3 regions of the Hydrogenophaga sp. T66 genome follow, and region 3 is predicted to be linked to each of the others. Evidence: predicted binding sites of a transcription regulator. Region 3 holds the regulator's gene; each other region holds the start of a gene.

Region 1 (10,400 bases), 980 kb from region 3:
CAGCCTGCACGCCAGCGACGCCCAACACGCGCTGCAGATGGCGCGCGACGTCTACACCCGCCGCCAGGAAGGCGTGAGCATCTGGGTCGTGCCCTCGGCCAGCATCACCGCCAGCGAGCCGGACAGCAAGGATATGTTCTTCGACCCGGCGGCCGACAAGATCTACCGCCACCCGACCTTCTACGAGATCCCCGACCAGGTCGGGCACATGTGACCACGGCCGCCGCGCCCCGGGAATCCGCATGAACGCCACCCCCACGCCCGCGCCGGTCGCACCCGCCGCACCCGTTGATTACCTGCTGCACCTGGCCGACAACGCCCTGGTGCTGGGCCAGCGCAACGCCGAATGGTGCGGCCACGGCCCCATCCTCGAAGAGGACCTGGCGCTGGCCAACCACAGCCTCGACCACCTCGGGCTGGCCCGCCTGCTCTACCAGCACGCCGCCGCCCGCATCAACGCCGACCCGGCCGAGGCCGCGCGCTTCGCCCACCTGCGCGGCGCGCGTGTCGAGGGCGCGGTCACCGAAGACACGCTGGCCTACTTCCGCGACGCCGGTGCGTTCCGCAATTTCACGCTCATGGAGCTGCCGCACCACGGGCCGCTGGCCGGCCCCGCCCGCGCGGACCGCGACTTCGCCACCACCCTCGTGCGCAACTTCCTCGTGGCCGCGCTGGCCACGCTGGCGTGGGACGCGCTGCGCCACAGCGCCGACCCGCAGCTCGCCGGCATCGCCGCCAAGGCGGTGAAGGAAGCGCACTACCACCTGCGCCACGCGGGCGACTGGCTGGTCCGCCTGGGCGATGGCACCGACGAAAGCCGCGCGCGCGTGAGCGCCGCCTTGGCGCACCTGCTGCCGTACACGCAGGAGTTCTGGACCGGCGACGCCGCCGAAGACGCGGCCGTGGCCCAGGGCACCGGCATCCGGCTGGCCGACCTGCGCCCGCGCTGGGACGCGATCGTGGCCGAAACGCTGGCCGAGGCCACGCTGGAGCGTCCCAGCGACCGCGGGCATCTGCCGCAGGGCCGCGTGGGCCTGGCGTCCGAGCACCGCGGCTACCTGCTCGCCGAGATGCAAAGCCTCGCGCGCGCCCACCCCGATGCCCGCTGGTGATCACGGCCATGAGCCACCCCGTGACCGCCCCCACGACCGATGACACGCCCGAGGCCGGGGCGGGCGACGCGGTGCAGCGCGCCTGGGCTGCGCTTGAGCCGCTGACCGACCCCGAGATTCCGGTGGTGACGCTGCGCGAACTCGGCATCCTGCGCGACGTGCGCGCCGGCGCCGACGGCGCGGCCGAGGTGGTCATCACCCCCACCTACAGCGGCTGCCCGGCCATGGGGCAGATCGAAGACGATGTGCGCGCTGCGCTGGCCGCCGCCGGGGTGAGGGCGCGCGTGCTCACGCAGCTCACGCCCGCCTGGACCACCGACTGGATCACGCCGGAGGCGCGCGACAAGCTGCGCGCCTACGGCATCGCCCCCCCGAACGGCCGCGCGCACTCGACCCCGGGCGAGCGCGTGGTGGCTTTCGCGCGGCGGGCCGCGACCGAGCCGGTGCCCTGCCCGCGCTGCGGCTCCACGCACACCACCGAAACCTCGCCGTTCGGCTCGACCGCCTGCAAATCGCTGCACCGCTGCCTCGACTGCCTCGAACCCTTCGACCTCTTCAAACCGTACTGACACGGACCACCGCGGCGTCCGCGCCGGCCGCCAGCGCCTGGGAGAACCCTCATGACCACCATCCCCCGCGGTTTCATTGAACTGCCCGTCGCGCGCATCAGCCCCGAGGCCGCGGGTTCGGTCGCGGTCACGCTGGCGATCCCGCCGGCGCAGCGCGCCGCCTTCGATTTCCAGCCCGGCCAGTTCCTCACCCTGCGCGCGCTGATCGACGGCCAGGACGTTCGCCGCAGCTACTCGATCAGCAGCCCCCACAGCCTGTTCACCCAGCGCGGCGAGCTCACGCTGGGTATCCGCCCGGTCGAAGGCGGCGTGTTCAGCGGCTGGGCCACCACCCAGCTCAAGGCCGGTGACACGCTGCAGGTGCTGCCACCCGACGGCCGATTCACCGTTCACCGCCCGCGGGCGATCCACCGCGTGGGCTTCGCGGCGGGCTCGGGCATCACGCCCATCCTGTCCATCATGGCGTCCACGCTCGAGGCGTCGCCGACCGCGAAGTTCACGCTGGTCTATGGCAACCGCAACATGGCCAGCGTGATGTTCAACGAGGCGCTGCAGGACCTCAAAGACCGCTACCGCGACCGCCTCACGCTGATCCACATCCTGTCGCGCCAGGCGCAAGAGGTGCCGCTGCTGGAGGGCCGCATCGACGGGCCGAAGGTGCGCGCACTGATCGACGCGCTGCTGCCGGTGGCCAGCATGGACGAGGTGTTCGTCTGCGGCCCGGCCGGCATGATCGACGCCACCGAGGCCGCGTTGCTCGACGCCGGCGTGAAGCCCGAACGCATCCACACCGAGCGCTTCCTGTCGCCGGGCGCGGCCACCCCGGCCCCGCGCCGCGACGCCGCCGGCCGCCCCAACGCGACGAACGCCACCAGCGCTGGCGAGGGCCCCGTGTCGCTGACCATCGTGCTGGACGGCAAGCCCCACGCCTTGCGCATGACGCCGGCGCAGCGCGTGCTCGACGTGGCGCTGGAGGCTGGCCTGGACCTGCCGTGGTCGTGCCGCGGTGGCGTGTGCTGCACCTGCCGGGCGCGGGTGATGGAGGGCGCCGTCGAGATGGAGAAGAACTTCACCCTCGAAGACTGGGAGACCCGGCAGGGCTTCGTGCTGACCTGCCAGGCCCGGCCCACCACCGAGCGCGTGGTGGTGAGCTTCGACGAGCGCTGAGCCCGCGCGCGGCGGACCCGGCGCCTCGCCGGGACGTCAGAAGCGCCAGCCCAGGCCGACGCCGACCAGCAGCGGATCGACCTTGAAGTCGCCCAGCGCGGCGCCACCGGCGCTGACCGTGGTCTTGATGAACACCTTCTTCACGTCCACGTTGAGGTAGAGGTCCTTGGCCAGCGGAATGTCCACGCCGATCTGCAGGGCCGCGCCGGTGCTGGTGCGGTCCAGCGTGGCAGCGCCGCCGAGCACGTTGACCGAGCTGAAGCGGGTGAAGTTGATGCCGGCGCCGACGTAGGGCTTGAAACCGCCGGCGTTGAAGTGGTACTGCAGCAGCAGCGTGGGCGGCAGGTGGCGCAGGCTGCCGATGGCCGTGCCGTTGGACGAGACGGTGTGCTTCTGCGGCACGGTGAGCACGAGTTCGGCGGCGATGTTGGGCGTGAAGAAGTAGCTCACGTCCACCTCCGGGATCCATTTGTCGTTGACCGTCAGGCCGAGGCCGGTGCCGTCCTTGTTGGCGCTGTCCAGGTGCACGGCGCGGGCGCGCAGCAGGATGCTGCCGGCCGGAATGTCCTGGGCGAAGGCGGTGGTCGTGGTGAACAGGGCGGCCGCGGCGGCGGTCAGCGCGATGGCTTGCTTTTTCATGGTGCGTCTTCGGCGAAGTTGGCGGAGAGGGTTTCTGCGACGGTGTCGGGGCGCGATGCCCGAGAACCATTACAGAAGCCGGGCCGCACGCGCCCTTTGCGTCACATCAAGGCCCGCCGGCCGGCGTGCTGCCACGCAGCACGTTCTTGACGCGCATCAAACCCGGGCGTCTCGCGGGCGCAACGGCGCGCCGGGCGAGCGCTTCACTCGCTGAGCAGCACCACCGGCCCCACCCCCGCGCGCAGCAGGCCAATGCGCGCCGCCGCCGCCCGGCTGAGGTCGATCACGCGCCCGCCGATGTGCGGGCCGCGGTCGTTGATGCGAACGACCACCTCCTGACCAGTGGCCTCGTGGCGCACGCGCACGCGCGTGCCGAAGGGCAAGGAGCGGTGGGCCGCGGTCAGGGCGTTGGGATCGAAGGCTTCGCCGCTGGCGGTGCGTCGGCCGGCAAAACCCTCGCCGTACCAGGAGCCGATGCCGCGATCGAGCACGCGCGGACCGGCCGGCGCTGCGTCGGCGGGCGCGTCGGGCCCGGCCGGGGGCGGCAGCGCCGCGGGACCGCTGGCGCAGCCGGCCAAACCCAGCGCCATCACCAGCACCATCGCCACCGCAGGCCAGACGGACGACACCCCGCCGCGCCGCGGCGACCGGTGCCCCGCGCTCACAGCGGCTGCAGGCGCTGCACGATCTCCCGCGTGGCCGCGCTCTGGTTCATGGTGTAGAAGTGCAGCCCGGGCACACCGCCGTTGCGCAGCTGGTCGCACAGGTCGGTCACCACGTCCAGGCCGAAAGCCTTGATCGACGCGGTGTCATCGCCGTAGGCCTGCAGGCGCAGGCGGATCCAGCGCGGGATCTCGGCGCCGCAGGCGTCGGAGAAGCGCAGCAGCTGCGTCGAACTGGTGATCGGCATGATCCCCGGCACCACCGGGACGTCGGCTCCAAGCTGGTGCGCGTCGTCCACGAAGCGGAAATACGCGTCGCTGTTGAAGAAGTACTGCGTGATCGCGCTGTCCGCACCGGCACGCACCTTGGCCACATAGGCCTGCAGGTCGGCCTCCGGCGATCGGGCCTGGGGATGCGTCTCGGGGTAGGCCGCAACCTCGATGTGGAAGTCGTCGCCGGTCTCGGCGCGGATGAAGGCCACCAGGTCGCTGGCGTAGCGGAATTCGCCGCCCAGCCCATAGCCACTGGGCAGATCGCCCCGCAAGGCCACGATGCGCTTGACCCCGGCGGCCGCGTAGGCCGCCAGGCGCGCGCGGATGCTGTCGCGCGTCTGGCCAATGCAGCTCAGGTGAGGCGCCGCCGGACAACCCTCCGCCATGATTTCGGTTATGGTCTGCAAGGTGCCATCCTGCGTGGACCCACCGGCGCCAAACGTGACCGAGCAGAACTCAGGCGCCAACCCGTACAGCTGCTGGCGCACCGCGCGCAGCTTCTCGGCGCCTTCGGACGTTTTCGGCGGGAAAAACTCCAGACTGATCGGCAGGCTCATGCGCGGCCCTCTTCAAGGTTTGATTGCATGGATGAAAAACTCGCGGTTCCCGTCACCGCCGGTGATCGGGCTGTCGAAATAGTCGCGCACCGACAGGCCCAGGCCCGACAGCGCCTCGGTCACGCGGGCCTGCACCCGCGGATAGGCCGCCTCGTCCCGCACCAGCCCGCCCTTGCCGATGTCGGCCGGCTGCAGCTCGAACTGCGGCTTCACCAGCATCAGACCGTGACCGCCCGGCACCATCAACGGCGCCAGCGCCGGCCACACCAGCGTCTGGGAGATGAAGGACAGGTCGCCCACGATGAGGTCAAACAGCGGCGGCGCACCCACCGCGGCCGGCGTCAGGTCGCGGGCGTTGAGGTGTTCGTGGCACACCACGCGCCCATCGCTGCGCAGCGACGGATGCAGCTGCCCCGAACCCACGTCCACGCCCACCACCTGGGCAGCACCGCGCTGCAACAGGCAGTCGGTGAAACCACCACTGCTCTGCCCCACGTCGAGGCAGCGCAGACCGGCCACCGGCAGGCCCACGCGGTCGAGCGCGCCCGCCAGCTTGAGACCGCCGCGCGAGACGAAGCGCGTCTCGGCGGTGTCCACCAGCGCCAGCTCCGCCGCCGCAGGCACGTCGTCACCGTTCTTGGTGGCGGTGCGCCACGCGCCGCCGGGCAAGCGCCAGCGCACGCCCGCCGCCACCAGACGCTGCGCCTGCGACCGTGAGGCCGCCAGCGCGCGCTCGACGAGGAGTTGATCAACACGCATGCCGGAGTGCTGTGGCCCTGTCGAGAGATGCCGCGGAACCGGCTTGGCCGGACCGCAGGCATCGCCCCCGGACGGGGGTCGCGCAAAGCGCGGCGGGGGTGATGGCTTCAGTAGCGGTAGGTGTTGGCCTTGTACGGGCCTTCCTTCTTCACCCCGATGTACGCAGCCTGCTCGTCGCTCAGCTCGGTCAGCATCGCGCCGACCTTTTTCAGGTGCAGGCGGGCGACCTTCTCGTCGAGGTGCTTGGGCAGGGTGTACACCTTGCCCACTTCATAGTTCGCGCTCTTGGTGAAGAGTTCGACCTGCGCAATTGTCTGGTTGGCGAAGCTGGAGCTCATGACGAAGCTCGGGTGGCCGGTGGCGCAACCGAGGTTCACCAGGCGGCCTTTGGCCAGCAGGGTGATCTTCTTGCCATCGGGGAACACGACATGGTCGACCTGCGGCTTGATCTCGTCCCACTGCAGCTTCTCGAGCGAAGCGACGTCGATCTCGTTGTCGAAGTGGCCGATGTTGCAGACGATGGCCTCGTCCTTCATCGCCGCCATGTGCTCGTAGCGGATGACGTTCTTGTTGCCGGTGGCGGTGACGAAGATGTCGGCCTTGTCGGCGGCGTATTCCATGGTCACGACCTTGTAGCCTTCCATCGCGGCCTGCAGGGCGTTGATGGGGTCGATCTCGGTCACCCACACCTGGGCGGACAGCGCGCGCAGGGCCTGGGCGCTGCCCTTGCCCACATCGCCGTAGCCGGCGACCACGGCCACCTTGCCGGCGATCATCACGTCGGTGGCGCGCTTGATGGCGTCGACCAGGCTCTCGCGGCAGCCGTACAGGTTGTCGAACTTGCTCTTGGTGACGCTGTCATTGACGTTGATGGCGCGGAACTGCAGCGTGCCCTTGGCGGACATCTCGTTGAGGCGCAGCACGCCGGTGGTGGTCTCTTCGGTCACGCCGATGATCTCGGCGGCCTTGCGGGTGTACCAGGTCGGGTCCTGCGCGAGCTTGGCCTTGATCGAGTTGAACAGGCAGGTCTCTTCTTCGCTTTGCGGGTTGGCCAGGAGGGAGGCGTCCTTCTCGGCGCGCTGGCCCAGGTGCATCAGCAGCGTGGCGTCGCCGCCGTCGTCCAGGATCATGTTCGGGCCTTCGCCCGGGGTGCCCGCGGGGCCAAAGTCGAAGATGCGGTGGGTGTAGTCCCAGTAATCGGCCAGGGTTTCGCCCTTGATGGCGAAGACCGGCGTGCCCTTGGCGGCGATCGCGGCGGCGGCGTGGTCCTGGGTGGAGAAGATGTTGCACGAGGCCCAGCGGACCTGTGCGCCGAGCGCCTGCAGCGTCTCGATCAGCACCGCGGTCTGGATGGTCATGTGCAGCGAGCCGGTGATGCGCGCGCCCTTGAGCGGCTGGCTGGCGGCGTATTCCTCGCGGATCGCCATCAGGCCGGGCATCTCGGTCTCGGCGATCTTGATTTCCTTGCGGCCCCAGTCGGCCAGGCCGATGTCGGCAATCACGCAGTCGGCGTTGACGGCGGTGTTGAGTCGTGCATTCATGGTTTTTCGCTCCGGAGGTGGGTGATGGCCACGCGGCGGGCGAAAAAAAAGCCCATCGCACGGCACGTCGTGGATGAGCGTCGTTGCATGGATGTCCGAGCCTCACGCCGGTGCCGCTGGGGGGCGGTGGGCGCTGCAACGCTCCTCGGATGGACGCAGAGTTTACCGCAGCGCGTGCGACACTGCTGCGCTTTTCCTCACACCATGCGCCCTCTTGCCGACTGGCCGGTGGCGGACCGCGCGCCGATCCTGGGCGTGCTGACCGACATCGACGACACCCTCACCACCGACGCCCGCCCCGACGCCGAGGCCCTGGCGGCCATCGCGCGCCTGCGCGCGGCGGGGCTGCCGGTCATTGCCCTCACGGGGCGGGCGGTCGGCTGGAGCGAGGCCGCCGCGCGCGACTGGGGGCTCACCGCGCTGGCCGCCGAAAACGGCGCGGTGGCGCTGTGGCGGGACGGCCGGCGCCTGCGCCGCGCCCACGCGCAGCCCGCGGCCCACCGCCGGGCCCACGCCACACGGCGCGCCACCGCCTGGCGCGCGGTGCAGGCCGCCCTGCCCCACGCCCGGCTGGCGCGCGACAGCGCCGGGCGCGACACCGACCTGGCCATCGACCACGCCGAGCACGCCCGGCTGAGCGGCGCGGACGTGGACCGGGCCGCGAGCCTGCTGCGCGCCGCCGGGCTGCGCGTGACCGTCAGCAGCATCCACCTCAACGCCTGGCTCGGCGCCCACGACAAGCTCAGCGGCGCGCGCTGGCTGGTGCGCCACCGGCTCGGGCGCGACCTCGACGCCGAGGCCGACCGGTGGGTGTTCGTGGGCGACTCGGCCAACGACGCGGTGATGTTTGCCCACCTGCGGCACACCGTGGCCGTGGCCAATGGCGCCGGCGCGCTGGTCGGTCTGCCGCGCCCGCCGGCCTACCGCACCGGCGCGCCGCGCGGCGCCGGGTTTGCCGAAGTGGTCGAGGCGGTGCTGGCCGCGCGGGGACGGGCGTGAGCGGGGCGCCGCCGCTGGCCCGCCGCGGGCTGTGGGTGATCTTCGGTTCGACCTTCTTCGAACTGGTCGGCTATTTCATGCTGACACCGCTGTTGCTGTTGCGCCTCAAGGACGCGGGCGAGTCGACCGCACTGGCCGGCCTGTTTGCCGCCACCGGCTGGCTCGGGGTGTTCCTGATGACGCCCTTCGCCTCGGCGGTGACGGCGCGGCTGGGACGCCGGCCCACGCTCTGGCTGGCCGCCGCCATCCCGGTGCTGGCGACCGCCGGCTTCGCGCTGACGGACAGCTTGCCGCTGTGGTTTGGCCTCGAACTGGCGGCCGGGATGGCGGCCGGGCTGCGCTGGGTGCTGGCCGAGGCGGTGGTGGCGGAGTTTTCGCCGCCCACCCAGCGCGGACGGATGGTCGGCTTGTTTGAAACCATGGTCGGCGCCACCTTCGTGCTCGGCCCCCTGCTGCTGGCCTGGGTCGGACCGCAGGCGCCGGCAGCGATCTGGATCGCGCTGGGCTTCATGGCCGCCGGTCTGCTGTGGAGCCTGGCGATACCGCCGCTGCCGGCCGCGGCCGACGCGCACGAGGCCCGGGTGGGGCTGGCCGGTGTGTGGCACGCCCTGCGCGCCCACCCGCTGATCATGTCGGTCGGCTTCGTCGGCGGCTTCTTCGAAAGCGGCCTCACCGCGATCCTCCCGCTGTACGGCCTGGCGCTGGGCCTCGGCGCCACGGCGGCGGCGCTGCTGGTGTCGGCCAGCGGGTTGGGCAGCGCGCTGATGATGCTGCCCGCGGGCGTGCTGGCCGACCGCATGGCCCACCACCCGGCCGCGCGCTGGGGCGACGCCCCGGCGGCGCGGCTGACGCTGATGCGCGCGTGCGCGGTGATCACGCTGCTGGCGACGCTGGCCATCCCGTGGGTGGCGGGGATGCCCTGGCTGGCCGCGCCGGTCGCCTTTGTGTGGGGTGGCGCGGGAGGCTGTCTCTACACACTGGCCATGATCGACATCGGCTCGCGCGAGGGCGGCATCACGCTGGTCAACAGCACGGCGGTGCTGGTGCTGAGCTACACGCTGGGCGGCGTGCTCGCGCCGGCGCTGGGCGCGGCCGCGCTGCAGTGGGCGCCGGTGCTGGGCTTTCCGGCCCTGTTGCTGGGCGTGGCGGCGCTGGGCGTGGTGTTGCTGCGGCGCGCGGCGTGAACCTCGCCGCGCGATCGGCATCAGAGCTTTCAACCCCACCGCGAGGACCTTCATGGCCATATCCTGGATCACCGCGCTGCGCGTCATCCCCTGGGGCGACGTGATCGAACACGCGCCCAAGGTGCTGGCGGCCGCGCGCAAGCTGCTCGACAAGCAGGAAGCGCCGCCAGCGCCGGTGCCCACCAGCCCGCCGCTGGACCCCGCGGCCGAGCCACCCAGCCTGGGTGAATTGCGCAACCGGCTCATCGAGGCGCGGCAGTGGCTCGATCAGCAGGCCGCGGCGCAACAACAGCTGACGCAGACCGTCAGCGAACTGGCCGAACAGAACGCGCGCCTGGTGGCCGCGGTGGAGCTGCTGCGCGTGCGCACGCGCGTGTTGATCGTGGCGGTGGTGGTGCTGGCGGTGGGCGTGGGCGTGCTGCTCGCGCGCTGAGCCCGCGGCGACGGTCAAGCCCGCTTGGCGTCGACGTCCGCGTCGCAACCCGCGCCGGCCGCGATCCAGCGGCGCGCGACGCGGCGCAGCGCGGGCGCGGCCCAGGCCCAGCGCGGACCGAGCACCCCCGGCGCATCGGTGATCGCGCCGCAGCGGTACACGCGCTGGGCGCTGTCCCAGCGCAGCGCGTCGCAGGCGCCGCGCCGGCGGCGCGAGATCACCATCCCCAGCGGGCAGGGCTCCAGCAGGCAACACACGCCGCAGCCGTTGCACGGCGCACCCAGCGCCGGCTTGGCCGGCGCCGAGGGTTCGATGTGGATCACCCGCCGCTTCAACGCCGCACCCCGGAAACGCCCGCGCCGCGGACACATCGCCAGCACACACCGCGGAACGGGCCCCGCCCGTCCGCTGGTGTGGTCCCCCCGGGGGGAAGCCGCGACGCGGCGCCGGCGGGGCTCATGTCCGGGCCAACACCGGCGCCAACACACGCCCGGTGTGCGTGCCC
Region 2 (10,400 bases), on a different contig from region 3:
GAGGCCACGCCTGCGCGTCGAAGGTTTTTTGCTGCGACGGCGTGAGCTGGCCGTAGAACGCCCGGATGGCGGCGTGCCGCTCGGTCATGGCGCGCTCCCGTTCGGCGCGGAAGGCTTCCATGCGGTCCAGGCGCTCGGGCGTGGTCAGCCCGTCGGCCGACGGGGATCGGTGGGGGGCGTCCCGGGGAGACGGGGGCTGGGTGGCGGTGGCGAAGCGCTGCCACGCGGCTTCCTGGGCGGGGGTCAGTTGCAGGGCGGCCTTGAGGGCCGCCTGGCGTTCGGCGTGTCGTTCGGCGTGGCGTTGCGCCATCGCCGCGTGGTGTTCAGGCGCGAGTTGGGCGGGGTGCCCGGCCCGCCCGGCGTGGGCGGGTGGCGTGTCACGGGCGGTGTCGCGGGGGGTGTCGCGGGGGGTGTTGGTTTGGGCGACAGCGACGAAGGACAGGCCCAGCGCGGCCGCCAGCAGGCTGGCGCGGACGAGGGTCGGGTGGCGGTTTGACGGTGGGGTGGACGGGGCGGCGGTGCGGGCAGCAGGCTGTGTCATGGGGGGCTCCTGAGACGAGGCCACCGGGCTGGTGGCCAGGCGCTCAGGATGCGACGCGGGCGTTGACCGGTCGTGCACCCGCGGTGGCTGGCCGGTAAAGATTCATGTCGCGATTCACGCGGTCTCGACGGTGTAGCCCTCTTCGCGGATGGCGGCGGCCAGCGTGTCGGCGGACTGGTCGGACTGAATGTCCACGCGCTGTTGGGCGCGGTCGATGCGGACCTCGGCTTGCGGATCGATGCCGCGCACAGCGGCGGTGACGGCGCGTTCGCAATGGCCGCAGCTCATGACGCGGACGGTGAAGGTGTGGTGCATGGTGGAAGCTCCATCGGGTTTGAAGAAGGTGTCATGGTGAAGTGTGCCGCCGTGGCAAGGTCAAGTCTTTGATCCATCCGCTTGACCTTGACCCGGGGGGAAGGTCTAACCTGCGGGGCATGAACCCATCGACCGCCCCATTGACTGCTTCTCCTGGGTCTCCCAGGGATGCCTCGGTCGCTTCCCCCACCGATCCGGTGTGCGAGCTCGATCTCGGCATCGGCGGCATGACCTGCGCGTCCTGCGTGGCGCGGGTGGAAAAGGCGCTGGGGCGGCAGCCCGGCGTGACCGGCGCCAGCGTGAACCTGGCCACCGAGAGTGCCCGTGTGCGGGTGCACACCGGCGACGCCACCGAAACGCTGGCGAGGCTCAAGCGCGCGGTGCGCGACGCGGGCTACGAGCCGCGTGCCGTGGACGTCGACACCGATCCGGACGCCGACCGTGTGGCCGGGCTGCCGCGCGATGCCTGGCCGGTGTTGCTGGCCGCGCTGCTGTCGGCGCCGCTGGTGCTGCCGATGGTGGGCGACCTGATCGGGCGGCACTGGATGTTGCCGGCGCTGTGGCAGTTTCTGCTCGCCACGCCGGTGCAGTTCGTGCTCGGGGCGCGTTTTTACCGGGCGGGCTGGCAGGCGCTGAAGGCCCGCGCCGGCAACATGGAACTGCTGGTGGCCATCGGCACGACCGCCGGCTGGGCGCTGTCGACCTGGCTGTGGTGGGCGGCCGAGCCCGGCGCCATGGTGCATCTCTACTACGAGGGATCGGCGGTGGTGATCACGCTCGTGTTGCTGGGCAAATGGCTGGAGTCGCGCGCCAAACGCCAGGCGGGCGAGGCGATCCGCGCCCTGCAGGCGCTGCGGCCGGCCACTGCGCTGCTGTTGCCCGATGGCGTGAAGCGCACCGAAGCGACCGAGGTGCCGGTGGATGAGCTGTTGCCGGGCGATCACATTCGTGTTCGACCCGGGGAGCGTTTTGCGGCCGACGGTGTGGTCACCGAGGGCCACACGCAGGCCGACGAATCGCTGCTGACCGGCGAAGCCATGCCGGTCAGCAAGGGCGTGGGCAGCGGCGTGACGGGCGGCGCGCTCAACGGCGAGGGCAGTGTCGTGGTGCGCGTGGTGGCGGTGGGTGCGCGCAGCACGCTGGCGCAGATCATCGGTCTGGTGCAGGACGCGCAGGCCGCCAAGGCGCCGGTGCAGCGCCTGGTGGACCGGGTGGCGGCGGTGTTTGTGCCGGTGGTGCTGGTGATTGCGCTGGTGACGCTGCTGGGATGGTTTGCCGTGGGTGCCCCGGCCGACGAGGCGTGGCTGCACGCGGTGGCGGTGCTGGTGATTGCGTGTCCGTGTGCCCTGGGTCTGGCCACACCCGCGGCGATCATCACCGGCACCGGCGCGGCCGCCCGCGCGGGCATCCTGATTCAGGACGCCGCGGCGCTGGAGGTGGCGCACCGCGTGCGCGCCGTGGCCTTCGACAAGACCGGCACGCTCACCGAGGGCCAGCCGCGCTTGCTGGCCCTGCATCCCGGCGAGGGCGACGACGAAACCGCGCTGCTGGCCACCACGGCCGGTTTGCAGCAGGCCAGCGAACACCCGCTGGCCCGGGCCGTGGTGCGGGCGGCGCAGGCCCGGGGGCTGACGCTGCCGGTGCCGCGCGACGTGCAGGCCGTGCCGGGACGCGGCAGCGAAGGCTCGGTGGACGAGCGGCTGTGGCGCCTGGGCAGCGTGCGCTGGATGCAGGAGCTTGGCGCGGCCTTGTCGCCCGGTCTGGCGGCAGCGGCTTCGCGCGCCCAGGCCGAAGGGGCCAGCGTGTCGGTGATGGCGCGGGTGATCGATGGCCGCACGCTGCCATGCGCGGTGCTGGCCTTTGGCGATGAGCCCAAGGCCGGGGCGGCCGACGCGATCGCGCGCCTGCGGGCGGCGGGCCTGGCGGTGGTGATGGTGTCGGGCGACAACCGCGGCGCGGCCGAGGCCATGGGCCGCCGGCTGGGACTGGATCCGGCGGCCGGCGAGGTGATGGCGGAGGTCTTGCCGGGCGACAAGGCCACGGCCATCGCCACGCTGCGCGCACGGCATCACGGGCCGGTGGCGATGGTGGGCGACGGCGTGAACGACGCCCCGGCCTTGGCCGCGGCCGACGTGGGCATGGCCATGAGCCACCGCGACGGCGGCGGCACCGACGTGGCGCTGCACGCGGCGGGCATCACCCTCATGCGGGGCGACCCGCGGCTGGTGGCTGCGGCGCTCGACATCTCGCGGCGCACCGTGCGCAAGATCCGGCAAAACCTGTTCTGGGCTTTCGCCTACAACGTCGCCGGCATTCCGCTGGCGGCCCTGGGCTTCCTGAGCCCGGTGGTGGCTGGCGCGGCCATGGCGCTGAGTTCGGTCAGCGTGCTGGCCAACGCCTTGCTGCTCAAGCGCTGGCGGCCGCCCGCCGGGTCGTGACACGCCGCGCGGGGCGGGTGCGCTTGACGTGGGTCAACGCCGCAGCGCGGGGCCTGTGCCATCCTGCGCTCATGGCCCGGCGCGTCACGCCCGGTGCCCTTCCGGAGACACACCATGACCCGCGACGCCCTGCGCACGCTGCGCGACGAACACGCCAGCCTGGCCGCCCTGCTGCAGGGCATGGTGGCCCTGATTGAACGCGGGCCGCTGGCCGGCAGCGACGACGAGCGCGACCGCTACTTCGACGTGCTGCGGGCCATGCTGTTCTACATCAGCGAGTTTCCCGAGAAGCATCACCACCCGCGCGAATCGGACCTGCTGTTTCCCCGCGTCGCCCGGGTCGCGCCGCACACGCTGCCCGCGATCGAACGGCTGGAGAAGGAACACATGGGCGGCGAAGACCGGGTGCGCGAGCTGGTGCACCGGCTGATGGCCTGGGAATACCTGGGCGAATCGCGCCGCCAGGCGTTCGCCCAGGAGGCCCTCAAGTACGCCGACTTCTACCTCGCCCACATGCGCCTGGAAGAGCAGGTCGTGCTGCCCGCGGCGCAGGACATGCCCGAGGCCGAACGCGAGGCCCTGAACGCGGCCTTTGCCCACCACCCGCTCGACCCGCTGCACCCGGACACGCCGCGCGATCCGGCGTTTGACCGCCTGTTCACGCGCATCGTGCGCACCGCGCCGGCCCCGGTCGGCCTGGGCTGAGGCGCGCGCGGCCGGCTTCGCGGCTCAGGGCCGCAGCGCGGCCAGCAGCTCCTCAAACACGTCCAGCAGCCGCTGCACGTCGGCCGCGGTGGTGGCCGGCGAGGCCAGCATCATGCTGTGGAAGGGCGTGAGCAGCACGCCGCGGTTGAGCATGTAGAGGTGGGTCAGCGATTCCAGCTCAGCTTGCGCATGGTCGCGCACGTCCTGCGCGTCGCGCGGCGTGTGGTCCATGAACTGCAGCTCCAGCCGCGCACCCAGGCGCGTGACCGTCCAGGGCCGCCCGGCCGCGCGAAGCCGCTGGCGCAGCCCGTCGGCCAGCGCGGCGGCCGTGGCGAGCATGTGGTCGTAGGCGGCGGGCGTGTGCAGGTGGGTCAGGGCGGCGTCCAGCGCGGCCAGGGCGAGCGCGTTGCCGGCCAGCGTGGTGCCGATGCCGCTGTGGCCGTCGGGGGCGGCTTCCTTGGCGGCGGTCATGCGCTCGGCCACCTCGTCGGTGAAGCCATACACCGCGCAGGGCAGGCCGCCCGCCACCGCCTTGCCCACCACGAGGATGTCGGGCTCCAGACCGTGGGCCCGAGCGTAGCCGCCCAGGGCGGTCGACACGGTGTGGGTCTCGTCCATCACGAACAGCACGCCGTGGCGCCGGCACAGCGCCCGCGCGGCGGCCCAGAAGCCTTCGACCGGCGGGACCAGCCCGAAATTGGTGAGCGCCGGCTCGGCGAGCAGGGCGGCCACGTCGCCGCGGGCCAGCGCCGCCTCCAGCGCGGCGAGGTCGTTGAACGGCACCACCCGCGTGAAGGCGTGGTGGTTGTGCACCTGGCCAAGCACCGAGGCGCGGGGCAGCGTGCCGCCGTCGGCCGGGTTCATGTCGACCAGCGTGTCGTCGACCGCGCCGTGGTAGCAGCCGTCGAAGACGAGCAGCTGCGGACGCCCGGTGATGGCGCGCGCCCAGCGCAGCACGAAGCGGTTGGCGTCGCTGGCCGAGAGCGCGAGCTGCCAGCGCGGCAGGCCGAACACCCGCGCCAGCCCCTCGCCGACCGCCACCGCGCGCGTGGACGGCAGCATGCAGGTCAGCCCCTGCAGCGCCTGCGCCGCGATCGCACGCGCCAGCGGCGCGGGGCTGTGGCCGAACATGGCGCCGGTGTCGCCGAGGCAGAAGTCGCGGTAGGTGTGCCCGTCGGCGCAGGTCAGCGTGACACCCTGCGCGTGGGCGACGGCCAGCGTGGCGGGGCTGGGCCAGTCGCGCATCCAGTGCAGCGGCACGCCGAACAGGTAGTGCGCGCGGGCGGCCTGGGCCTGCGCGAGGGAACGGGGGTGGGTGGCGATGAAGCGCTCGCGCTCGGCCTGCTGCAAGGCCGCGATGCGCTGCGCGGTGGGGGCGGGCTGGAACATGGCCATCAAGCTTAGGCCGCCGTGCGGGCGCCGGTGGCGCCACTGACCGGGGCGCCGGCCGGTGCCATCGGACCACCCTGATCCCGCCACCGCCCGGTCCGGCGGCGGGCGCACAATGCCCCGATGCGCGCCGATCCGTCCCTGCCCGTGCTGCGCCTGGCGCTGGTGCTGTCGCTGGGCGCGGCGGTGTCGCTGGGGGTCACGCGCTTCGCCTATGGCCTGCTGCTGCCGCCGATGCGCAGCGACCTCGGGTGGAGCTTCACCCTCGCCGGCGCCATGAACACCGCCAACGCCGCGGGCTACCTGCTGGGCGCGCTGCTCACGCCCTGGCTGCTGCGCCGCGTCACGCCCCCGCGCCTGATGCTGGCCGGCGCCGTGATGGCGTCGCTGTTCATGGCCGCCAGCGGCTTTTTCACCGACGCCAGCGCCCTGCTGGTGCAGCGCGCGCTGGCGGGGCTGGCCAGCGCCCTGGTGTTCATCGCCGGCGGTTTGCTGGCGGCGCGACTCGGCGCGCTGCAGCCGCACCGCAGCGGCTTCCTGCTGGGCCTGTACTACGGCGGCACGGGCTTGGGCATCGTGGCCTCGGCGTTGCTGGTGCCGCCGGTGCTGGCCGCGGCCGCGGCGGCCGGGCAGCCGCACGGCTGGGCCTGGGCGTGGTGGGGGCTGGCGGGGTTGTGCGGGCTGAGCACGGCGGCGCTGGCGTGGCCCGCCCGCCGTCTGGCCGGCCTGCAGGCGCCGGCGCCGGCCGGCACCGACCGCTCGCCGCCCCGGCACTGGCGCGCGGCCGACTTCTGGCCCGGCCTCACCGGCTACCTGGCCTTCGGCGTGGGCTACATCGGCTACATGACCTTTGTGATCGCGCTGCTGCGCGAACAGGGGGCCTCGGGGGGTTTTGTGACGCTGTTCTACACGCTGCTGGGTGTGGCGGTGGTGGCGTCGTCGCGGCTGTGGGCGGGCTGGCTGGACCGCCACCGCGACGGCCAGCCGCTGGCGCGGCTCAATGCCCTGCTCGGGGGCGCGGCGCTGGTGCCGGCGCTCACCGCCCAGCCGTGGGCCTTGCTGGCGTCGGGGATGGTGTTTGGCGCGGTGTTCCTGTCGGTGGTGGCCTCGACCACGGCGCTGGTGCGCCACAACCTGCCGCCCGCGCAGTGGGCCGCCGGCATCGCGGCCTTCACGACCGTGTTTGCCGCCGGGCAGATCGTGGGCCCGACGGTGGTGGGCCTGATCGCCGACGGTCCGGGCGGCCTGGCCCGCGGTTTGGTGTTTTCGGCGGTGGTGCTGTGGCTGGGCGCGGCGGTCGCGCTGCGGCAGCGCGCGCTGGGCTGAGGCCGGGACTACCATCGCCCGCATGGGACGGAAGCAACGCATTCTGGTGGGCGGTCTGGTGGCGCTGGCGGTGGCGCTGGCCGCCGGTGGCTGGGCGCTGCAGCGCTGGCTGGCCGGCGACGGCTTGCGCCAGCGGGTGCAGACCGAGGCGAGCGCGGCCCTTGGGGTGCCGGTGAGCTTGCAGGGCTTGCGGCTGAGCCTGTGGCCCACGCCGGGCGTGGCGGTGCAGGGACTGGCCATCGCCGCACAGCCGCCCCTGTCGGTGGCGGAGATCACGCTGCGGCCGGCGCTCGCGCCGCTCCTGCGCGGGCAGCTGCGGCTGGAGGCGCTGACGGCGCGCGGGGCGGTGCTGCCGCAGGGGGCCTTGCTGCAGATCGCCGGCGCCGCCGAGCGCGCCCGGCCCGCGCCCGACGGTGGGTCGGCGCCCGACTGGTCGGCGCTGCCGCGCACGGTGGTGCTGCAAGACATCACCTGGGTCGCTGCCGGCGGCGCGCGGCACACGGTGGACGGCCGCCTGCGCCTCGATGGCGACGGCTGGCCGGCCGAGGCGCGGCTGGACGTGGGCGCCGGCCCCTACCAGGGCAGCCGCGTGGCGCTCACCCGCCGCGCCGCCGGCGAGACGGCCTGGAGCCTGCGCGCCGACATCGGAGGCGGCACGGTGCAAGGCCCTCTCACCCTGACCCCCCCGGCCCGCGCCGACGAGCGCCACTGGGGCCTGAACGGCGAGCTGCAGACGCGCGGCGTGGCGGTGGCCGCGCTCACCGCGCCGGCCCGGCCGCTCAGTGGCCGGCTGGAGGCCGACACGCGGCTGGAGGCGCGTCTGGACCCGCGCGCCGGCGGCGCCGCGCTGACCGAGGCGCTGCGCAGCCAGACGCGCTTCGTCGTGCACGACGCGGTGGTGCACGGCGTGGACCTGGCGCGGGCGGTGCGCACGGTCGGCCTGTCCCGCGGCGGCGACACGCCGCTCGACACCCTGGCTGGCCAGGTGCGCACGCGCGGCCGGGCGGTGCAGCTGTCGCAGTTGGTGGCCGCGTCCGGCGCGCTGGCCGCCACCGGCGAGGTGGCGATCGCGCCCAGCGGCTCGCTGTCGGGGCGCGTGCGCGTGGACCTGACCGGCGGCGCGGCCAGCCAGGCGCTGGGCGTGCCGCTGGTGGTGGGCGGCACGCTGGACGACCCGTCGGTCACGCTCACGCGCGGGGCGCTGCTCGGCGCCGCCGTGGGCACGGCGCTGATGCCCGGCGTGGGCACCGGCGCCGGCGCCAGCGTCGGCGAGCGCCTGGGCGAGGGCCTCAAGGGGCTGTTCGGGGGCGGCGGGGCCGGACCCGACGGCGAGCGGGCCGCGCCACGCCGCTGAGGCGCACCGCGGCCGGAAGTGGCCCGGCGCGGCCGCCGGAAGTGGACCCACGGCTTGCCTTGTTTGCCGCGATCATCCGGGTCCACTCATCCTGCGGGCCCAACGCCCGTTTGCTTTCCCGGACCGCCCCGCCATGGCCATCGGACAGTTCGCCTTCGCCAGCAACACCAACCGCTTTCTCGCCGCCGAGCCGCTGGCCGACCAGCCTTTCGCGGTGGTCGGCGTGCCGTATGACGGCGTGGTCACCAACCGCCCCGGCGCGCGTTTTGGGCCGCAGGCGATCCGCGCGGCCAGCCTGATGCTGTGCGACGCGACCCACCCGGTGTTCAACGTGTCGCCGCTGGCCCACGTGGGCGATGCGCTGGACATGCGCCTGCCCAACGCCTCGCCGCTGACGGTGGTGCGCGAGCACCTGGAGCGGCAGGCCCGCGCGCTGATGGCGCGGCACCACTGCGTTTTTCTGGGCGGCGACCACTCGATCACGCTGTCGCTGCTGCGCGCCGCCCGCGAGCGCCATGGCCGGCCGCTGGCCCTGCTGCACTTCGACGCGCACTGCGACACCTGGACCGACCACTTCGGTGAGCCGTCCGGCCACGGCACCTGGACCTACGAGGCCCTGCGCGAGGGGCTGGTGGAGCCGTCGCGCACCGTGCAGGTCGGCATCCGCTCCAGCGGCGAACGCGCCGCGCGCGAGTACGTGGCCGACCAGGGCGGCCGCATCTTCACCGCCCGCGCCCTGCGCGGCCTCGACGGTGCGGGCCTGGCGCCCGTGCTGGCGGAGATCCGGCAGCGGCTCGGCGACACCCCGGCCTACCTCACGCTGGACATCGACGTGCTCGACCCCGCCTTCGCCCCCGGCACCGGCACCCCCGAGCCCGGTGGCCTGAGCAGCTCGCAGGTGCTGACTTTCCTGGAAGAGCTGCACGACCTGAACTGGATCGGCATGGACTGCGTGGAAGTGGCCCCCGCCTACGACCACGCCGAACTCACCAGCAACGCGGCCGCCACCTTCGTGTGGACCTACCTGGCCGGTCAGGTGGCGAAGCGATGAGCGCGGCGCGTCTGCACGGCGTGTCTTCATCCCGAGGTGCCGAGGATCCGGCTCCGCCGGGCCTCGGGCACTGTCCCCCCTTGGGGGGAACGCGCGCAGCGCGGCAGGGGGGACCATGTCTCTGATCGGCTCTGACACCCAGCTCAACCAGCAGAGCTACTACGAAGCCAGCGTCGAGCGCGGCCCGCGGCGCGAGCCCCTGCAGGAGCGTCTGGTGGTGGATGCGCTGGTGGTGGGCGCGGGCTTTGCCGGGCTGAGCGCGGCGCTCGCGCTGGCGCAGCGCGGCCTGTCGGTCGCGGTGCTGGAGGCCGACCGCATCGGCAGCGGCGCCAGCGGGCGCAACGGCGGCCAGGCCATCGTCGGCTTCGCCAGCGGTCAGGGCCCGTTCGAGGAGCAGCTCGGTGCGGCCGACGCCGACCGCGCGTGGGCGATGTCGCTGGAGGCGATCGACCTGATCGACCGGCGCATCGCCGCGCACGGCATCGACTGCGACCGCGTGCACGGCTACCTGTACGTGGCCGACAAGGCGCGCAAGGCGCGCGACCTGCGCGGGGAGGCCGACGACCTGATGCGCCGCGGCATCCCGGTGGAATGGGCCGAGGGCGACGACGTGGAGCGCCTCATCGGCAGCCGCCGGTACGTGGCCGCGTTCCGCGAGCGGCGCAGCGGCCACCTGCACCCGCTGAAGTACGCGCTGGGCCTCGCCCGCGCGGCCGAGGCCGCCGGCGTGCGGGTGTTTGAGCGCAGCCCGGTCACGGCCTTGCAGCGCGGCGAGCGGCTGGTGGCGCGCACGGCGCAGGGCGAGGTGCAGGCGGGCTTCGGGGTGCTGGCGGGCAACTGCATGCTGCCCGAGCACGGCCCGCGCGTGGCGCCGGAGATCGCCGACCGCATCATGCCGGTGGGCACCTACATCATCGGCACCGCGCCCATCGACCCCGCGCTGGCCGAGCGCTGCATCCCGCAGCGCGCGGCGGTGTGCGACAACAACTTCGTGCTCGACTACTTCCGCTTCAGCGCCGACCACCGCCTGCTGTTTGGCGGCCGCGTGAGCTACACCACCATGACCCCGCGCAACCTGCGCGAGGTGATGCGCCGGCGCATGGTCGACGTGTTCCCCGCGCTGGACGGCGTGCCGGTCGAGTTTTGCTGGGGCGGCTTCGTCGACATCAGCATGAACCGCGCGCCCGACTTCGGCCGCCTCGGCGACAACCTCTACTACCTGCAGGGCTTCAGCGGCCACGGCGTCGCCCTCACCGGCCTGGCCGGCGAACTGGTGGCCGA
Region 3 (10,400 bases):
CACGATGCCCAGCGGCTCGTTGTTCGGTCCGTTCAGGCGGACCTCGGGGGCCATGATCTCCCGGTTCAGGCGGTGTGCACGCTCTTCACGCTGGCGGCGGTCGCGAAAGTTGGTAGCGATGGTTCGTTCCTTGGGTGGGCAATAAAAGGCGGCTGCCACGCGCCATGGGCGCCGCAGCCGGCGGGCGTTTCAACGCAGGGTGACGGGGGACATCAGACCTTGGAAGAAATGTCTGCCGCGACGCGTTCGGCGAAAGCCTGCAGCGGCATGACCCCGAGGTCTTTGTTGCCCCGGGCCCGCACAGCCACCGCACCAGCTTCTTTCTCCTTGTCGCCCACGACAACAATGAAAGGCAGCTTTTGCAACGCGTGCTCCCGTATTTTATACGTGATTTTCTCGTTGCGCAGGTCGGTCACGACCCTAAGCCCTTGATTCTGCAGCGTTTTCGCGATTTCGCGACAGTAATCCGCCTGGGCGTCGGTGATGTTGAGCACCGCCACCTGCACCGGCGCGAGCCAGGTGGGCAGCGCGCCGGCGTGTTGCTCGATCAGGATGCCGATGAAACGCTCCAGGCTGCCAACGATGGCGCGGTGCAACATGACCGGGCGATGGCGCGCACCGTCTTCGCCGACGAACTCGGCATCGAGCCGCTCGGGCAGGTTGGGATCGACCTGGATCGTTCCGCATTGCCACGGGCGGCCCAACGCGTCCTTGAGCGTGTATTCGATCTTGGGGCCGTAGAACGCGCCCTCGCCCGGCAGGTACTCAAAGTCGCAGCCGGAGGCCTTCAGGCCCTCGGCCAGCGCCGCCTCGGCTTTGTCCCAGCTCTCTTCGCTGCCAATCCGCTTTTCAGGGCGGGTCGACAGCTTGTAGAGGATCTCGGTGAACCCGAAATCGCGATAAACCTTCTGCAACAGCGTGGTGAAGGCGGTCACCTCCGCCTGGATCTGGTCTTCGGTGCAGAAGATGTGGCCGTCGTCCTGGGTGAAGCCACGCACCCGCATGATGCCGTGGAGGCCACCCGTGGGCTCGTTGCGGTGGCACTGGCCGAACTCGCCATAACGCAGCGGCAAATCGCGATAGCTCTTGATGCCTTGCTTGTAGATCAGGATGTGACCGGGGCAGTTCATCGGCTTGAGCGCGTAGTCGCGCTTCTCCGATTCGGTGGTGAACATGTTTTCCCGGTACTTGTCCCAGTGGCCGGTCTTCTCCCACAGCGCTTTGTCGAGGATCTGCGGCCCCTTGACTTCCAGGTAACCGTTGTCGCGGTACACGCGTCGCATGTACTGCTCGACCTCCTGCCACAGCGTCCAGCCCTTGGGGTGCCAGAACACCGTGCCGGGCGAGTGCTCGTCGAGGTGGAAGAGGTCCAACTCGCGTCCGATGCGGCGGTGATCGCGCTTCTCGGCTTCCTCCAGCATGGTCAGATGCTGCTGCAAGTCTTCCTTGGTGGCCCAGGCGGTGCCATAGATGCGCTGCAGCATCTCGTTGCGGTGGTCACCACGCCAGTAGGCACCGGCCACCTTCATCAGTTTGAAATGCTTGAGCTTGCCGGTGGAAGGGACGTGCGGTCCGCGGCACAGGTCTTCAAAACCGCCCTCGCGGTACAGACTCACGTCTTCATTCGCGGGGATGCTGGCGATGATCTCGGCCTTGTAGTGCTCGCCCATGGCCTTGAAATGCGCCACTGCCTCGTCGCGCGGCAGCACCCGGCGCTCGACCTTCTCGTCTTTCGCGGCCAGCTCGGTCATGCGCTTTTCGATCGCGGCGAGGTCGTCCGGCGTGAAGGGCCGCTTGTAGGAGAAGTCGTAGTAGAAGCCATGCTCGATGACCGGGCCGATGGTCACCTGGGCGTCCGGGTACAACTCCTTGACCGCATAGGCCAGCAGGTGGGCGGTCGAGTGGCGAATCATCTCCAGACCGTCGGCGTCTTTCGCCGTCACGATGGACAGGGCAGCGTCCCGCTCGATCGAGAAACTGGTGTCGACCAGCTTGCCGTCCACCTTCCCGCCGAGCGCGGCCTTGGCCAGGCCGGCGCCTATCGAAGCGGCCACCTCGGCCACCGTGACCGGACCGGGAAACTGGCGTTGCGAACCATCGGGAAGCGTGATCTGGGGCATGGTCGGGTGAGGCTGGAGAAACAAAAAGCGCGGCCGGGGCCGCGCTGGAGAAAGGTGCTGGAAAGACGGGGACGCAGGCGCGGGCTGCAGGCCTCAAGGGGCCAGGAGCGGTGTTGCCTGAGTTCGCGGTGTCATAACCGGCGCGCCTTTCTTGCTCTTGCTGATAAAACTGCCGCGATTTTCCCATAAAAAAAGCCCGGGGCTCGCCCGGGCTGCGGTGCCGCAAACGCCGCCCGAGAGCGGCGCTGGCATCAGTGGAACTGCTCTTCTTCGGTCGAGCCGGTCAGCGCCTTCACGCTGGAGGAGCCGCCCTGGATGACGGTGGTCACGTCGTCGAAGTAGCCGGCGCCCACTTCCTGCTGGTGCGACACGAAGGTGTAGCCCTTCTCGCGCGCCTTGAACTCGGGTTCCTGCACCATTTCGGTGTAGTGCTTCATGCCTTCGCCACGGGCGTAGGCGTGGGCAAACTGGAAGGTCTGGAACCAGTTGATGTGGATACCAGCCAGGGTGATGAACTGGTACTTGTAGCCCAGCGCGGACAGCTCGTCCTGGAAGGCGGCGATGGTCTTGTCGTCGAGGTTCTTTTTCCAGTTGAACGACGGCGAGCAGTTGTAGGAGAGCAGCTTGCCCGGGCAGGCGGCGTGCACGGCCTGCGCAAACTCGCGGGCGAAGCCCAGGTCGGGCGTGCCGGTCTCGCACCACACCAGGTCGGCGTAGGGGGCGTAGGCCACACCACGGCTGATGGCCTGCTCCAGACCGTTCTTGACGCGGTAGAAGCCTTCCTGGGTGCGCTCACCGGTGAGGAAGGGCTTGTCGTTGGCGTCGTGGTCGCTGGTGATCAGGTTGGCGGCTTCCGCGTCGGTGCGGGCCAGGATCAGGGTGGACACGCCCATGGTGTCGGCGGCGAAACGCGCGGCGATCAGCTTCTCGATGGCTTCCTGCGTCGGCACGAGCACCTTGCCACCCATGTGGCCGCACTTCTTCACCGCGGCCAGCTGGTCTTCGAAGTGCACGCCGGCGGCACCCGCCGCGATCATGTTCTTCATCAGCTCGAATGCGTTGAGCACGCCACCGAAACCGGCTTCGGCGTCGGCCACGATCGGCAGGAAATAGTCGATGAACTCGGCAGAGCCCGGCTCGATGCCACGCGACCACTGGATCTCGTCGGCGCGCTTGAAGGTGTTGTTGATGCGGCGGACCATGGTCGGCACCGAGTCGTACGCGTACAGCGACTGGTCGGGGTACATGGTCTCAGAGGTGTTGCCATCGGCGGCGACCTGCCAGCCGGACAGGTACACGGCCTCCAGACCGGCTTTGGCCTGCTGCATGGCCTGGCCGGCGGTGATGGCGCCGAAGGCGTTGACGTAGCCCTTCTTGGCGCCGCCGTTGACCTTTTCCCACAGCTTCTCGGCACCGCGGGTGGCCAGGGTGTGCTCGATCGGCTGGCTGCCGCGCAGGCGCACCACATCAGCGGCGCTGTAGCCGCGCTTGATGCCCTTCCAGCGGGGGTTGGTGGCCCAGTCTTTTTCGAGGGCTTCGATCTGTTGGGCTCGGCTGAGCTGTTGGTTCAGGGATTGCGGCATGGAAGGGCTCCTTGGCGGTGGTTCATCAAACGGGGGCGGCGCCGCGACTGCGTGCCGCCGTGAGGACAAATGTAGGTCTTATAGAAGACCATGGGAAGCTCTTATGTCTTATATAAGAGACAAAATTTTCTTGTTTAAATTCAATGTTCTCCAGATCACTTTCCGCGATACAAAATTATTTTTCTTGGATTGAGAAAATTTTTTGCAGCGCAACAGCAGCACCTTTCGCTATGCGGAATTCATATTGCACGCTGTAAAAATCCCCGAACCACGCTGAGGCACACTCAACAGGATCCCGACCCGCCCGCCGAATCACCGTGACATCCACCCCCAGCGCCTTGAATCCCTGGACGGCCTGCGCCTGCCTGGCCCTGAGCATGGCGCTCGTCGGCAGCTACGTCGCCCTGTCCAAACCGCTGGTGGCGGTGTTTCCGGTGTTTCTCCTGGCGTGGCTGCGCTTTGGGATTGGCGCGGTGGCGATGGCGACCTGGCTGAAAAAGCCGCCGGGCGAACCACCGCTGTCGGCGCGCACGCGCGGCCTGCTCTTCCTGGAATCGTTTCTCGGCAACTTCCTGTTCTCGATCTGCATGCTCTTTGGCGTGAGCATGACCACGGCGGTGGCTGCTGGCGTGGTCATGTCATCCATCCCGGCGGTGGTGGCGGTGCTGAGCTGGGTGTTCCTGCGCGAGCGCATCGGCGCGCGCAGCGCCGCAGGCATCGCGTGCGCGGCGGTGGGTATCGGTCTGTTTTCACTGCAAAAGGGAGACGGCGGCGCGCCGGTGGGCGACCGCGCGTGGCTGGGCAACCTGCTGGTGTTTGCGGCGGTGGTGTGCGAGGCCAGCTACGTGGTGATCGGCAAGCGGCTGACCGACGGCCTGGGCCCCAAACGCATCTCGGCCCTGATCAACCTCGTGGGTCTGGCGCTGGTCACGCCTTTTGGGCTCTGGGCGGCGCTGAGTTTCGACTTCGCGGTGGTGAGCGCGCCGATCTGGGGGCTGCTGGTGTTTTACGGGCTGGCAGCCAGCGTGTGGACGGTCTGGCTGTGGATGACCGGCCTGAAGGGCGTCCCGGCGTCGCAAGCCGGCGTGTTCACCGTGATGTTGCCCATCAGCGCGGCGCTGATCGGCGTGATGTTCATGGGCGAGAGCCTGACAGCGCTGCAGGCACTGGCCTTCGGCATCGCCCTGCTCGGTCTGGTGCTGGCGACGCTGCCGGAGCGCCGCAGCGCGCCTTGATCCGACGCCGCCACCCGCTCAGGCGCACCACAGACCGGTCGGCTGCGTCATCCCCATCCACAAGGCCCAGCCGGACGTCAACAGCAAGGCCGCGCCGGCCAGCCGGATGCCCCAGGCGCCTGACCGGCCACCGCGCACACGGAGCATCAGCCAGGGCCCGACCGTGAGGGTCACCGAAGTGCCCAGCGAAAACAGGGCCATCACCGCAGCGCCATCCAGGGCACTGCCCGTGAGCGACGCCACCAGCAGCGCGGAATACAACAAGCCACAGGGCATGAGCGCCCAGCCCGCTCCCAGCACGAAAGGCGCGCGCGGCCCCAGCGCCGCCATCACCGGCCGCGCCCGGCGCCAGACGCCCTGCCCCAGGCCATCGATCCACGCCGGTTGCCGCGCCTGCCACAGCAACACCGCCCCGAGCAGGAGCGCCGCCACGTGGAACATCGTCCACACCGGACGCAGCACCGCGGTCTGCGCCCCAAGCCATGCCAAGGCTTCCACCGAACCCGCCGCCACGCCACCCAGCGCGGCATAGCCCCCCAGCCGGCTGGCCTGGAACGCCAGCAGCGCGCGGGTGGTGCGCGGCGCACCGGCCTTCGCAATCCCCGCGCACGCCGCGCCGCACATGGCCACGCAGTGCGGACCGCCGACCACACCCATGAACAAGGCGGTGAGAGCGAGCGAGGTCTGCATGGTGTCGCGGGCGCGGGCGGTCAGATGATGCGGGAGAAGCGCGCCCGGTCCTGGTCCACCTGCAGGTGGCGGTCGAACACCATGGCGATCGCCCGCACGAGGTACCAGCCGCGCGGCGTGACCTGCACGCCGTGGTCGCTGAGCTTGACCAGACCGGCCTGCTCCAGTTCGCGCAGCTGCTCCAGCTCCCGCGCGAAGTAAGACTTGCAATCGATCAAGTGACCCAGCTCGATCGACTCGAACAGCAACTCGCCCTGGCACATCAGCGACATGATCACGGAGCGGCGCAACAGATCGTCGCGCGTGAGCGCGAGACCGCGCACGATCGGCAGGCGACCCTGGTCGAGCAGATCGCGGTAGTCGTCGAGCGACTTCGCGTTCTGGCTGTAGGTGGCCCCGATGCGCCCGATCGCCGACACGCCGAGCGCGATGAGATCGCAATCGGGCTGGGTGCTGTAGCCCTGGAAGTTGCGGTGCAGCCGGCCCTGGCGTTTGGCCACGGCCAGCGCGTCGGTGGGCAGGGCGAAATGGTCCATGCCCACGTAGACATAACCCGCATCGCCCAGCGCGTCGAGTGACTGGCTGAGCATGGCGAGCTTGTCGCCCGGGCTGGGCAACTCGGCGGCGACGATGCGCCGCTGGGGCTTGAAGCGCGACGGCAGGTGGGCGTAGGCGTACAGGGCCACCCGGTCGGGCCGCAAGCGGTTGATCTGCTCCAGCGTGCGGGCGAAGCTCTCGGGCGTCTGCAGCGGCAGGCCGTAGATGAGATCGACGTTGACCGATTCGAAGCCGATGTGGCGGGCGTCCTGCACCAGGGCAAACACCTGCTCGGGCGGCTGAATGCGGTGGACCGCCTTTTGCACCGCCGGATCGAAGTCCTGCACGCCGAAGCTCAGGCGGTTGAAGCCCAGCCGATGCAGCGCCTGCAGGCGCTCGGTCGTGACCGTGCGCGGGTCGACCTCGACCGAGTACTCGCCGCCCGGCACGAACGCAAAGTGCCGCTTGAGCATGTGCATCAGGTCTTCGAGCTCGCCGTCGCTGAGGAAGGTGGGCGTACCGCCGCCCAGGTGCAACTGAGAGACCGACTGACCCGCGCCGAGGTGCTGCACCTGCAGCTCGACCTCGCGCGACAGGTAGCGCAGGTACTCCGCGGCGCGCTCATGGTGCTTGGTGATCACCTTGTTGCACGCGCAGTAGTAACACACCGACTCGCAGAAGGGGATGTGCACGTAGATCGACAGCGGCAGCGACATCGAACCCGCGCGGCGCTGCTCCAGCGCCTGCACGTAATCGCGCTCGCCAAAGGCTTCGACAAAACGGTCGGCGGTGGGGTAGGACGTGTAGCGCGGTCCGGGGACATCAAAACGCTGCAGCAGGTCGTCGGGAATGGCGTGGCTCAAGGCTTTCTCCGGTGTGGCTGCCACTGTGACGCAGCCACTGACGCGCTCCCTTGACGCGGATCAAGTCATGGGCATTTGACGCCGCCCCCACCGGTGGGGGTATCCTCGGGGGTGGAACATCTGTCTGCCGACCATGGACGCCCACGCCATCAAAGTCGCCTGCTCGAGTTGCAACCTGCGCGAGCTGTGCCTGCCCATGGGGCTCAACCCCGATGAAATGACCAAGCTCGACCGCGTGGTCTCCACGCGCAAGCGCGTCAAGCGCGGTTCATCGCTGTTCAACGCGGGCGACCCGTTCACCTCGCTGTATGCCGTGCGTTCGGGGTTCTTCAAGACGACCATCACCACGCCGGACGGCCGCGACCAGGTCACCGGCTTTCAGATGACGGGCGAAATCATTGGCCTGGACGGCATCGTCCACGACCGCCACTCCTGCGACGCGATTGCGCTGGAGGACGCCGAGGTCTGCGTGATGCCCTTCGATCAGGTGGAGCAACTCTCGCGCGAGTTCACCACGCTGCAGCACCACGTCCACAAGATCATGAGCCGGGAAATCGTGCGCGACCACAGCGTGATGCTGCTGTTGGGCAGCATGCGTGCCGAAGAGCGGCTGGCCGCGTTCCTGCTCAATCTCGTGCAGCGCCTGCACGCGCGCGGCTTTTCGCAGTCCGAGTTCAACCTGCGCATGACGCGCGAGGAAATCGGCAGCTACCTGGGCATGAAGCTCGAAACCGTGAGCCGCACGTTCTCGAAGTTTGTCGAGGACGGGATCATCGAAGTCAAGCAGCGCTACGTGCACATCAAGGACACCGAAGCGCTCAAGCGCATCGTCAATCCGCAGACCTGCGCGTGAGGGGTTCGTCCGGCGCGGGCGTGTTCATCAGCAGCGCCGTCAGGCCACAGGCCACCAGACACAAGCCCCAGAAGACGAAGAAGGCCAGGGTGTAAACCGCCTGCGCCGACAACGGAAGCGGCTCACCGCCCCAGTGCAGCTCGCCGGGATCGACGAGGGCGAACACCACCATCTCCAGCAGGCCCGCCACCAGAAAGGCCGGCCAGCCAATGCCCATCCACAGCCGGGCATTCACCTCACCGCTCCGCCGGCACCACGGGCGACGCTGCGTGGTTGCGCGCCTGGTGGGCCGGCTGCAGGCGCAGCAGGGCCGCCTCGCGCTCGCCGGGCGGCAGGCGGCGTGCAGCCTCCAGCTCCGCCGAGTAAGCCGCCTTGTCCAACACCGGATCGGCGTGCTTCACCGCGATCACGCCGGTGGCGATGCAGGCCACCACCACGGCGGCCGGCCCCCCGACCACCAGCCACATCGCTTTCACGCGCCACCAGGGTTCGGCTGGGGCGATGGCGGGGGTCAGGGCGTTGGTGTTGCTCATGGATGGCTCCTGAAAGCCGCTCAACGCGGCACGATGAAAGTCGAGGCTTCGCGCACGCTCAGGCGTTCGTCGCCATCGGCGCGGATGTCAAACGAGATGGGGTGCGAGCCAGTGGCGGCCACACCGGGCGGGATCTGCACGCGCACGGCGGTTGAGCGCAACTCGGTGGGCAACACCTCGACCGGCGTGGCCGGATCGATGGCGATCCCCGGCAGACCCTCGACGCTCACCCGCAGGCGCTGCGTCTGTTCGGTCGCGTTCATGATCTGCAGCCGGTAGACGTTTTCAATGCGCCCGGCCCCGACCTCGCGCGCCAGGGCGCCGCGGTCGCGGATGACGTCCACCTTCAGCGGCGTGCGCAGCCACAGGCTGGCGAACACCGCCACGGTGATGGCCAGCAGGATGCCGCCATACACCAGCACCCGCGGGCGCAGCGCCCGGCGCAGCATCTGCGATCGGGTCCAGCCCTGGGCCACACCGTTCTGCGTGGCGTAGCGCACCAGACCGCGCGGGTAGCCAACCTTGTCCATGACTTCGTTGCAGACGTCGATGCAGGCGCCGCAGCCGATGCATTCGTACTGCAGCCCGTTGCGGATGTCGATGCCGGTGGGGCAAACCTGCACGCACAGGGTGCAGTCCACGCAACTGCCAAGACCCAGCGCCGCCGGATCGGCCCTCTTGCTGCGGGCGCCCCGCGGCTCGCCACGCGCGGCGTCGTAGGTCACGATCATCGTGTCCTTGTCGAACATCGCGCTTTGAAAGCGGGCGTAGGGACACATGTATTTGCACACCTGCTCGCGCAGGAAGCCGGCATTGCCGTAGGTGGCAAATCCGTAGAACAGGATCCAGAAGGTCTGCCACGGACCGAGCGAGACGCTGGCCACCAGACCCGCGAGTTCGCGGATCGGTGTGAAGTAGCCCACGAAGGTGAATCCCGTCCACAGTCCGACCGCCGCCCACAGGCCGTGCTTGCTGGCCCGCTTGCCGAGCTTGGCCAGGCCCCACGGCGCGGCATCCAGCCGCAACCGGGCCGAGCGATCGCCTTCCACCTGTTTCTCAATCCACAGGAAGATTTCCGTGTACACGGTCTGTGGGCAGGCGTAGCCGCACCACAGGCGTCCGGCCACGGCGGTGAAGAGGAACAGCGACAGGGCCGAGATCACCAGCAGGCCGGTGAGGTAGATGAAGTCCTGCGGGTACAGCACGAAGTCGAACAGGAAGAAGCGCCGCGCTTCCAGGTCGAACAAAACCGCCTGCCGCTGGTTCCACACCAGCCAGGGCAAGCCATAGAACACGATCTGCGTGACCCACACCAGCGCCCAGCGCCACCGCGACAACAGGCCCGAGACCGACCGCGGGTGAATCTTCTGGCGCGCGGCGTAGAGGGAGATCATCACCTCGTCATCGCCCGCCGCGGCCGGGGTTGGGGTCGCGGGGGCGGGAACGATGGGAATGACGGAGCGCGGTTCGGCCATGGATCGTGGAGCGGTTCGTCGGCCACCCGTCACTGCGGCGCAGCGGTCAGCGCGGGCTTGTTCGACAGGCCCCAGACATACGCGCTGAGCACGTGGATCTGGTCGGCGTTGAGCTTGACCGACTGGCCCGGCATGTTGTTGTTGATGCCCTGCGCGACGGCGCGCACGATGGCTTCCTCGCCCCAGCCGTGCAACCAGGTGTTGTCGGTCAGGTTCGGGGCGCCCATGGCGGTGTTGCCCTTGCCGTCCTGGCCGTGGCAGGCGGCGCAGACACCGAACTTGGCTTTGCCTTGCGAGGCACGCACCCGGTCGTGCGGGCTGCCCGAGAGACTGAGCACGTAGTGCGCCACGTTGCGGACGTCCTCGGCCGAGCCCACGGCAGCGGCCATCGGTGGCATGACGCCGTTGCGGCCCTGGGTGATGCTGGCCTTGATGATGTCGGGCTCACCGCCATACAGCCAATCGGCGTCGGTCAGGTTGGGAAAACCTTTGGCGCCGCGGGCGTCGGAGC

The links. The regulator FNR, encoded in region 3, switches genes on or off when oxygen is low (the NO sensors DNR and NnrR bind a similar motif). The targets are predictions, from matches to a motif close to TTGATNNNNATCAA.
Region 1: a site for FNR is predicted at 3,634-3,647, ahead of AC2D80_RS00715 (OmpW/AlkL family protein). Genes of this name have one in related genera too.
Region 2: a site for FNR is predicted at 3,318-3,331, ahead of AC2D80_RS13465 (hemerythrin domain-containing protein). Genes of this name have one in related genera too.

The regions. Positions count from the first base shown of each region.
Region 1 is NZ_JBXVVX010000001.1:161,253-171,652, reverse strand. It holds gene paaB (1,2-phenylacetyl-CoA epoxidase subunit PaaB) at 1-214, shown strand, start outside; gene paaC (1,2-phenylacetyl-CoA epoxidase subunit PaaC) at 243-1,112, shown strand; gene paaD (1,2-phenylacetyl-CoA epoxidase subunit PaaD) at 1,121-1,681, shown strand; gene AC2D80_RS00720 (2Fe-2S iron-sulfur cluster-binding protein) at 1,733-2,848, shown strand; gene AC2D80_RS00715 (OmpW/AlkL family protein) at 2,885-3,487, opposite strand; gene AC2D80_RS00710 (septal ring lytic transglycosylase RlpA family protein) at 3,691-4,116, opposite strand; gene metF (methylenetetrahydrofolate reductase [NAD(P)H]) at 4,149-4,979, opposite strand; gene AC2D80_RS00700 (TlyA family RNA methyltransferase) at 4,992-5,738, opposite strand; gene ahcY (adenosylhomocysteinase) at 5,846-7,279, opposite strand; S-adenosyl-L-homocysteine riboswitch at 7,348-7,432, opposite strand; gene AC2D80_RS00690 (HAD-IIB family hydrolase) at 7,484-8,278, shown strand; gene AC2D80_RS00685 (MFS transporter) at 8,275-9,462, shown strand; gene AC2D80_RS00680 (hypothetical protein) at 9,515-9,895, shown strand; gene AC2D80_RS00675 (hypothetical protein) at 9,910-10,266, opposite strand; gene uvrA (excinuclease ABC subunit UvrA) at 10,352-10,400, opposite strand, start outside.
Region 2 is NZ_JBXVVX010000003.1:234,906-245,305, reverse strand. It holds gene AC2D80_RS13480 (Spy/CpxP family protein refolding chaperone) at 1-541, opposite strand, end outside; gene AC2D80_RS13475 (heavy-metal-associated domain-containing protein) at 656-856, opposite strand; gene AC2D80_RS13470 (heavy metal translocating P-type ATPase) at 976-3,294, shown strand; gene AC2D80_RS13465 (hemerythrin domain-containing protein) at 3,409-3,999, shown strand; gene AC2D80_RS13460 (transaminase) at 4,024-5,388, opposite strand; gene AC2D80_RS13455 (YbfB/YjiJ family MFS transporter) at 5,512-6,714, shown strand; gene AC2D80_RS13450 (AsmA family protein) at 6,737-8,068, shown strand; gene speB (agmatinase) at 8,202-9,119, shown strand; gene AC2D80_RS13440 (NAD(P)/FAD-dependent oxidoreductase) at 9,235-10,400, shown strand, end outside.
Region 3 is NZ_JBXVVX010000001.1:1,139,813-1,150,212, reverse strand. It holds gene infC (translation initiation factor IF-3) at 1-120, opposite strand, end outside; gene thrS (threonine--tRNA ligase) at 213-2,120, opposite strand; gene aceA (isocitrate lyase) at 2,372-3,703, opposite strand; gene AC2D80_RS05380 (DMT family transporter) at 4,021-4,938, shown strand; gene AC2D80_RS05375 (sulfite exporter TauE/SafE family protein) at 4,957-5,628, opposite strand; gene hemN (oxygen-independent coproporphyrinogen III oxidase) at 5,649-7,028, opposite strand; gene fnr (fumarate/nitrate reduction transcriptional regulator Fnr) at 7,162-7,881, shown strand; gene AC2D80_RS05360 (hypothetical protein) at 7,859-8,116, opposite strand; gene AC2D80_RS05355 (nitrogen fixation protein FixH) at 8,118-8,414, opposite strand; gene ccoG (cytochrome c oxidase accessory protein CcoG) at 8,435-9,889, opposite strand; gene ccoP (cytochrome-c oxidase, cbb3-type subunit III) at 9,919-10,400, opposite strand, start outside.